Regions from separate parts of the Marinomonas sp. THO17 genome, predicted to be linked through region 1. Evidence: predicted binding sites of a transcription regulator. Region 1 holds the regulator's gene; each other region holds the start of a gene.
What was found. The regulator sigma-54, encoded in region 1, starts transcription at its own class of promoters, with help from an activator protein. The targets are predictions, from matches to a motif close to TGGCACNNNNNTTGCTNT.

Region 1 (2,206 bases):
CTAAAACTGAGCAGAAAGAACGTCTAGAATCATTGCTGGAAGAATTCAACATCACTCATATTCGTAAAAATTTAGGCATGGCCCTTTCTGGTGGCGAACGGCGTAGAGTTGAAATTGCACGTGCTTTGGCAATGAATCCTAAATTCATATTATTAGACGAACCTTTCGCAGGGGTTGATCCAATTTCTGTAGGCGATATAAAGCTGATTATTAAACATTTACAAGACAACGGCATTGGCGTTTTAATTACCGACCACAATGTAAGGGAAACGCTGGATATTTGTGACAAAGCTTACATTGTAGGCAATGGTTACATCATAGCTTCTGGTGATGCCAGTGAAGTAATTAACAACGAACAAGTAAAAAAAGTCTATTTAGGCGACGACTTCCGCCTGTAACCCCTTATCATTGTTGTAGAAAGGGAGTAGTATGCATAACTCGTTCCAATTATTTATTAAATCAGACAGAGTTGCTCCATGAAGCAGTCTTTACAGCTAAAGCTCGGTCAACAATTAACCATGACCCCGCAGTTGCAACAAGCCATTCGCTTGCTGCAACTTTCGACATTGGATTTAAAACAAGAAATTCATGAATTCCTTGAATCCAATCCTTTGCTGGAATTAGATGACGACGACTTAACCGCCATCGACTTACCAGCCAGCATTGAATCTAAAGTCGAAAACGATACAAGCAAAGAAAAGGCAAACAGTGAGTCAGCCGAAGAAGCCCGATTAGAATCAGAATGGACGGAAAGTATCCCAGAAGAGTTGTCAATTGATAGCAACTGGGATGATACCTATCAAAGCTCAGCCGCAGTAAGCGATGTGACTAGCTTCGATAATGAAATGGACTTTGAGAGTCGTAATGCTCCAGCAGAGAGTATTCAAGACCATTTAATTTGGCAGCTCAATCTTACTCACATGTCAGACCGTGACTTGGAGATTGCTTACGCGATTGTTGATTGCGTTCAGCCTGACGGTTATCTGAGCATGCCATTAGAAGACATTCTAGAATCTCTCACAGGTGATCTAGAAGACCTTGAACTGGATGAAATCCAAGCTGTTCAGCACAGATTACAACGCTTTGATCCGGTCGGCGTATGCTCTATTGATTTACGGGATTGTCTGCTAGTGCAATTAGAAGCTTTCCAAGACCACCCTTTATTCAGAAGCACACAAAACTTGATCAGCCATTATTTAAATCTGCTAGGCAGTCGAGATTTTGTGCAGTTAAGCCGTAAAACCAAGCTTAAAGACGAAGCGCTTAAAGAAGTTATTCACCTTATCCAACAACTCAATCCGCGCCCAGGTTCCGCCATTGATGAAGACGACACGGATTATGTCATACCAGATGTGTCAGTTAAAAAGCGTAACGGCATTTGGCAAGTCGAATTGAATAATGACGCTTTACCGCCGATCAAGATTAACGAAACCTATTCTGCGATGGCCAACACGGCCTCTACAGCAGAAGATGTAAGCTACATCAAAAATTCCTTACAAGAAGCTAAATGGTTTATGAAGAGTTTACAAAGTCGTAATGAAACTCTGCTAAAAGTAGCCAGCTGTATTGTGAGTCGCCAGATTGATTTCTTCGAACTTGGCGAAGAAGCCATGAAACCTATGGTATTACATGATGTTGCCGAAGAAGTAGGCATGCATGAATCAACTATTTCTCGTGTCACTACACAAAAATACATGCATACACCAAAAGGCATTTTTGAATTGAAATACTTCTTTTCAAGCCATGTTAATACTGCGTCAGGCGGTGAATGTTCTTCTACCGCCATACGCGCTATGATTAAAAAATTGGTTGCTGATGAACCTGCTAAGAAACCACTTAGTGATAATAAATTAGCAACCATCTTGGCGGACCAAGGCATTCAAGTAGCAAGACGCACCGTTGCCAAATATCGTGAGGCGATGAATATACCGCCTTCCAATGAACGAAAAAGATTGATTTAACAGGTATTAAGTATCATGCCATTAAATTCACTATTAAAAGCCGATCTGGTGCTTGCTAAACAAGACATTGTTAGTAAAAAACGGGTTCTTGAAAGTTTGGCGGAGATCACTTCTAACCGCCTACACTGTGATAATGAAGCTGTCTATGACGCCTTGTTGGCACGTGAAAAATTAGGTAGCACCGGCATAGGCAATGGCATTGCCATCCCGCATTGCCGTCTAGAATCTGCCAATCGTACGGCCGT
Region 2 (2,206 bases), 1.7 Mb from region 1:
CCTGCTAGAGCGGCTGCTGCACCTGCCATATGAACGATACCAGAACCTGCGAAATCAGAGAAACCAAGGTCGCCTAGGTTGAACATACCGAATACATCGTTGCCACCCCAAGTCCAAGAACCTTCCATTGGGTAGATGAAAGCTGTCATTACTACCGCGAAGATTAGGAAAGACCATAATTTCATGCGCTCAGCAACCGCACCAGAGACGATAGACATCGCCGTTGCTACGAATACCACTTGGAAGAAGAAATCAGAAGCGCCAGAGTAAATAGAACCGCCTTCGAAACCGCCGTCACGGCCAGCAAAGTCAGTTAGCGTTGAAGCCACGTCAACATCTTGAATGCCAGTTAGGAACCAAGTGCCGCCGTACATGATTGAGTAACCACATACTAGGTACATGATACAAGAGATCGCGAACAAAGCGACGTTCTTGGTAAGGATTTCTGTGGTGTTTTTAGCACGTACTAGACCTGCTTCCAACATGGCAAACCCAGCTGCCATCCACATAACCAGTGCGCCACACACCAAGAAGTAGAAGGTGTCCATGGCATATTGTAAGTGAAAAATTTGATCTTGCATGTTTCGCCCCCCTAAAGGCTTTTATTATTCGAACAGTGATTAAACGGCTTCTACACCTGTTTCGCCGGTACGAATACGAACCGCTTGCTCAAGGTTAACGATAAAGATTTTACCGTCGCCGATTTTGCCAGTGTTTGCGGCACCACTAATAGCTTCAACCACTTGGTCGGTCATGTCGTCTGCAATGGCTAGCTCGATTTTTACTTTAGGTAGAAAGTCCACAACGTACTCTGCACCACGGTACAGTTCAGTGTGACCTTTTTGACGTCCGAACCCTTTTACTTCTGTTACCGTGATACCTTGAACACCGATTTCAGAAAGCGCTTCTCGAACATCATCGAGTTTAAATGGCTTGATGATGGCAGTAATAAGCTTCATACCCACTGTCTCCTTTAAAAGTCAGTTTTATTGTCATTTCGCAGGTAGGTGTCTTTTATTCAATATGTGTGCCATATCTAAAGGAGTCCTATCTTTCTGGGCTTTGTAAGGATTTTGTCGACTTTTTGAAATTAAAAATGGCGATGAATGAGTCGAATTAGTGCTATATATTGGTGAGTGGTTTCTTTTTGGTGCGTTAAAACGGTGCGCGTGTTGAATTGAGATAGGAATTTACCGCGTATGAATTGGCTATCTAATTGCTAATTATGCAGAAAATGAAAAACCTATGCAGTACGTTTGGGAGAGAGTATTGCTTTATGTTGGTCGGTTTTTGATCAATCAACATGTTCATACGCACAGTTACGATGCATAGAATGTCTCTTGTTTGCTCAGTTACTCCCGCTTTATACTTAGTACTAATGACAAATTCACCCTTTTAAGTGACGATACTATAATGATTGATCAATTTATAAAGCAATTAGGCACTGGTTTGGAGCAAGCTGCGGATACGTTAGGCAAATTGCCCAAAGAGGAAATTCAGGCGCAGCTTCATCAAGTAGCGCAAAATACCCTCAGTAAGATGGACTTGGTGACGCGTGAAGAGTTTGAAGTGCAGGCTGCTATGTTAGCGAGATATCGTGAAAAACTCGCTTTATTGGAAGCGCGTCTAGCCGAGTTAGAGGAAAAATAAGGTCTCTATTTCCAACCCTGCTGCCATTGCTCAATGTTAGCAAGCTCTTGCCAAACAACGCGATATTGGTTTTTATTGATGACGGCTTCCAACAAGCATTCGAGTATTTGGTCGTTTTCGTCTCGAAATAACTCGGTCACAATAAAGTGTTTTTCTTTTTGTTGAGGTGTGCGAGAAGTCCATTTGGACAATAAAAGTTTGTCTGGATTGATCTGATTTTTGTTCATGATGGGCTAGAAATAGTAATTAATAAAGTGAATAAAAAAGCACTAGTTAAAACGTGATTGAGTTAAAAAGCTATAGATTAACTCAAATACGCACAACACGCCGAAAAGGATGATTCAGCGTGCCATAATTCTTAGATCAAGGAGTGATCATGAGTTTAGCAACCATATACAGTCGTGCTCGTGTGGGCGTGATGTCTCCCTTAGTAACAGTAGAAACGCATATTTCCAATGGTTTACCCTCTCTTAACATTGTTGGCTTACCTGAAGCGGCAGTGCGTGAAGCCAAAGACAGAGTCCGCAGCGCCATTATCAACAGTCATTTTGAATTT
Region 3 (2,206 bases), 880 kb from region 1:
TACCATTTTTTTCACTCCAGCCTGTGGCGGGCAACAAAACATCAGCCATCGCCGTAGTATCAGTATGCGCTTTGCAGTCGCTAACGATGACCAACTCACACTTTTCTAAGGCACGCCGCACCTGCGCGGTATCTGGCAAACTCACCATAGGATTGGTCGACATGATCCACACCACTTTGACCTTTCCAGCCTCCATAGCTTGAAATAAATCCACCGCTTTTAGTCCATTTTCGGTTGCCATATTAGGCGCCTGCCAAAATCGCTCAACAAGTTCAATGGCACCCGGTGTAGCAAAATCCATATGTGCAGCCAATTGATTGGCCAAACCACCAACCTCTCGTCCTCCCATGGCATTAGGCTGACCAGTAATGGAAAACGGCCCCGCCCCTTCTTTACCAATTCGACCTGTCGCCAGATGACAATTAATAATAGCGTTGCATTTATCCACACCGGAGGAAGATTGGTTGATTCCTTGAGAATAGAAGGTGACACTTTTGTCATTGTCCTTCCACCAACTGGCCAAGGTCACTAATTCTTCCGCGTTGATAGCGCAAAAATCGGCCGTAGCTAATAAGTTAGGAGTGGCTTTTTGAGCCTGCTGTAAGGTTTCATGAAAACCTGAGGTATGCTGATCAATAAAACCTGAATCAAGCAAGCCTTCTTGTTCGGAAAAGCTTAATAGATAAGAAAAAATTGCCGCATCCGAACCGGGTTTAATAGCAAGATGTAAATCGGCAATGTCACAAGTTGCAGTTCTTCTAGGGTCAATCACCACCACTTTCATGTGCGGACGAGCTTGCTTGGCAGCAGCAATGCGCTGGTACAAAATAGGATGTGTCCATGCTGCGTTAGATCCCACCATGATCAATAAATCGCAACTTTCTAAATCCTCGTAATTACAAGGCACAGTATCTGAACCTAAAGAGCGTTTGTACGCCACCACGGCTGAGGCCATGCATAAACGAGAATTGGTGTCCACATTTGCAGTGCCAATAAAGCCTTTCGCAAGCTTATTGGCAACATAATAATCTTCCGTCAAAATTTGACCAGACAAATAAAACGCAAACGCATCTGGGCCATGTTCAGCGACGACCTGCTGAATCTTATTACTAATGGTGTCTATGGCCTCTTGCCATGGAACATCTTTGCCAAATACCTTGGGGTTGAGCAATCTGTCTTCACTGCCCAGGGTTTGTGCCAAACTACTGCCTTTCACGCAAAGATGACCAAAGTTCGCAGGGTGATCTTGATCCCCTGATACTGGTGGAAAAGCATCTGACTGGTTTGCAGGCAGAGTCAGGTTCACACCACAGCCTACGCCGCAATATGGACAAGTTGTTTTCTGGGTGCGCTCTGCCATAACCTTTCCTTTCGTTTTCATGAGGCAAATTTTTCAACAAAAAAAGCCCAACCACTGTATTCAGCGGTTGGGCTTCGTTGCCTTTTGTAATATCTGATTGCTTTGTAAGTAAACCAGCGTTGGTTCAAGGTGCATCAGTTGGTTTTATTAGTAGCAAATAACAGGCCAAGTTTTTGAGCTGTTTTTAACGCTTCTCAATCCGATTTTTATCGATTTTCATCCATAAAAGCACCACAAAAGTGCGATGTTATTTTTTGCTAACCAAATTGGATCATGAAACAGCGACGAACACCTTGCCTTGCTCCAGTTTGGCTTGCCAAGTCGGGATAGATAAACCTTCTTCTTCAAGACACCTACCAGACTGTAATTCAAAATGCTGTTTGTACAATGGACTGGCCACCGTCCACTCTTCCTTTAGATTCGCCAACAAACCACGGGAAAGCACATTGGCTTTACCAATTGGGTCCCAGTTACTAATAGCAAACACTTGTTGTTTCGCCTCAGGCACATAAAACAAAGCAATTTGTTGACCGTCTAGCATGGCGGCAATGCCAGCGCCTTCAATCAAATCTTGCTGTTCACACATCAATTTCCACTGCATTGTCACGGTTAACCTGCCTTAGCAATCAGTTGCTGTTTTTCTGCTTCGGTCGCAGGGCGAATTTGATTACGCTCTTCAACAAACACCACGTTTTCATCCCCGCCTTCATAGTTGACGAACTGACGGAAATTTTTCAGTGCTTGCTCGTCTTCTAGTGTTGTTTTCCATTCACATTGGAAGGTATCCACCACGTGCTGCATGCTTCTTTCTAACTCATCAGCCAAACCAAGTTTGTCGTCAATGAC
Region 4 (2,206 bases), 1.1 Mb from region 1:
AAGTACAAGTATTGAAGTACTGTGTACATAATGTTGCTCACGCTTTCGGCAAAACAGCGACCTTCATGCCTAAACCAATCGTAGGTGATAACGGTTCTGGTATGCACGTTCACCAATCTTTCTGGAAAGACGGTGTAAACCAATTCTCTGGCGATCAGTACGCTGGTCTATCTGAGACAGCTTTATTCTACATTGGTGGTATCATCAAGCACGCTAAAGCAATCAATGCTTTTGCTAACGCTTCTACCAACTCTTACAAGCGTCTTGTTCCAGGTTTCGAAGCACCTGTAATGCTAGCTTACTCTGCTCGTAACCGTTCTGCTTCTATCCGTATTCCATACGTAGCAAGCCCGAAAGCAAAACGTATCGAAGCACGTTTCCCTGATCCAACTGCGAACCCATACCTAGCTTTCGCTGCTATGTTGATGGCTGGCCTTGACGGTATCAAAAACAAAATTCACCCTGGTGACGCTGCAGACAAAGACCTTTACGATCTTCCTGCTGAAGAAGCTGCTGCCATCCCAACCGTTGCTGGTAGCCTAGAAGAAGCGCTTCAGTGTCTATCTGATGACCGCGCATTCCTAACAGAAGGCGGTGTATTCTCTGATGAGATGATCGACGCTTACATCGATCTTAAGTCTGAAGAAGTTGAGCGTGTGAACATGACCACTCACCCAGTAGAGTTCGATCTTTACTACAGTGTTTAAGTCATACTAAACATCAAAAAAGCCCCGACACAGTTCGGGGCTTTTTTTTGCACTAAAAAAAACAACACTTTTTTCATGCGCTATAATAGTGCAAAACACTTTTCATAAAAAAATGAGACTCTTGAAAAACAAGCGCTTTTAATTTGCCCAATGTTGGTTCGTTTTTTGCAGTTAATTAAACGTCAGAAGAGAGGCGAATGCAGTGTACAACCTACTTATAGATCACTTATCAACTGCCGTTGTTGAGCTTAACAATACATTAGAAATCGAATATCTAAATCCAGCGGCGGAAATGCTTTTGGCAGTCAGTCGCCGTCGAATTTATGGCAATGATTTAAGTGCCGCATTCCGCGAAGGTGAAGAAAGCATTGAAGCACTTCATTCTGCCATTGAGTCCGGCCATCCTTTTACCAAACGTGAAGCTGAAATTGAGTGCAGCAATGGCAAAAAGCTCTTCTGTGACTATACAGTGACTCCGGTGATGGGCTCTTCAAACTTTACCGAAAGCCTGATTATTGAACTCTACCCAAGAGATCGAATGAAGCGTATTTCAAAAGAAGATGAGATCATTGCCAACCACGAAAGCAGCAAGGAGTTAGTGCGTGGTTTGGCTCATGAAATTAAAAACCCATTAGGTGGCATTCGTGGTGCAGCTCAGCTAATTAGTCGTGCCTTTAGCGATGAAGCTTTAAAAGATTATACTCAAGTCATCATTGAAGAATCGGATCGCCTGCGAGACTTAGTCGATCGATTACTTGGTCCACGTCAATTGCCCAAAAATAAAGCACTGAATATTCACAAAGTCATTGAACGGGTTCGACAATTGATTTCCGTCGAAACCGACAATCAAATTCATCTCATTCGCGACTATGATCCAAGTATCCCCGATCTTATCGGTGATGAATCACAGCTTATTCAGGCCTTACTTAATATTACCCGAAATGCCATGCAAGCACTGATGGCAGATGAAAACAATCAAGACAAAACCATTCACATTGTTACACGTACACTTCGTCAATTTACCATTGGTTCAAAGCGTCACCGCTTAGTATGTAAAATCAGTATAGTGGATAATGGCCCAGGCATTCCCGAGCACATTTTAAACACCCTATTTTATCCTATGGTCAGCGGCCGTGCCGATGGCACTGGACTTGGCCTTTCTATTGCACAATCTGTTATTAACCAACATCAAGGCATAGTGGAATGTAACAGTGAGCCAAAACACACAGAATTCAATATTTTGATTCCCATTGAGACGACAGTCCTAGAACAGGAGAAAGCGTTATGACAACTGAAGAAACCGTATGGATTGTCGACGATGACCGTTCCATTCGCTGGGTTCTAGAAAAAACCCTGGAACAAGAAGGCATTCAGTGCCGCTTGTTTGATTCCGCTGAAAACCTAGTACACATGATAGATAAAGAGCAGCCCAACGCCATTATCAGTGATATCCGAATGCCAGGTATGGACGGTTTAAAATTATTAGAAAAATTGCAAAA

Region 2: glnK (P-II family nitrogen regulator) is a predicted target of sigma-54. The motif match lies at 1,016-1,033, and genes of this name have one in related genera.
Region 3: ABXS85_RS05070 (nitrate reductase) is a predicted target of sigma-54. The motif match lies at 1,511-1,528, and genes of this name have one in related genera.
Region 4: glnL (nitrogen regulation protein NR(II)) is a predicted target of sigma-54. The motif match lies at 862-879, and genes of this name have one in related genera.

Annotation. Positions count from the first base shown of each region.
Region 1 covers NZ_AP031575.1:200,014-202,219, reverse strand. Annotated here, with positions in the region: gene lptB (LPS export ABC transporter ATP-binding protein) at 1-398, shown strand, start outside; gene ABXS85_RS00875 (RNA polymerase factor sigma-54) at 477-1,961, shown strand; gene ptsN (PTS IIA-like nitrogen regulatory protein PtsN) at 1,977-2,206, shown strand, end outside.
Region 2 covers NZ_AP031575.1:1,896,824-1,899,029, reverse strand. Annotated here, with positions in the region: gene ABXS85_RS09085 (ammonium transporter) at 1-581, opposite strand, end outside; gene glnK (P-II family nitrogen regulator) at 621-959, opposite strand; gene ABXS85_RS09075 (accessory factor UbiK family protein) at 1,414-1,650, shown strand; gene ABXS85_RS09070 (TIGR02450 family Trp-rich protein) at 1,656-1,877, opposite strand; gene ABXS85_RS09065 (YifB family Mg chelatase-like AAA ATPase) at 2,027-2,206, shown strand, end outside.
Region 3 covers NZ_AP031575.1:1,076,628-1,078,833, forward strand. Annotated here, with positions in the region: gene ABXS85_RS05070 (nitrate reductase) at 1-1,360, opposite strand, end outside; gene nirD (nitrite reductase small subunit NirD) at 1,632-1,961, opposite strand; gene nirB (nitrite reductase large subunit NirB) at 1,970-2,206, opposite strand, start outside.
Region 4 covers NZ_AP031575.1:3,046,137-3,048,342, reverse strand. Annotated here, with positions in the region: gene glnA (glutamate--ammonia ligase) at 1-707, shown strand, start outside; gene glnL (nitrogen regulation protein NR(II)) at 910-1,995, shown strand; gene ntrC (nitrogen regulation protein NR(I)) at 1,992-2,206, shown strand, end outside.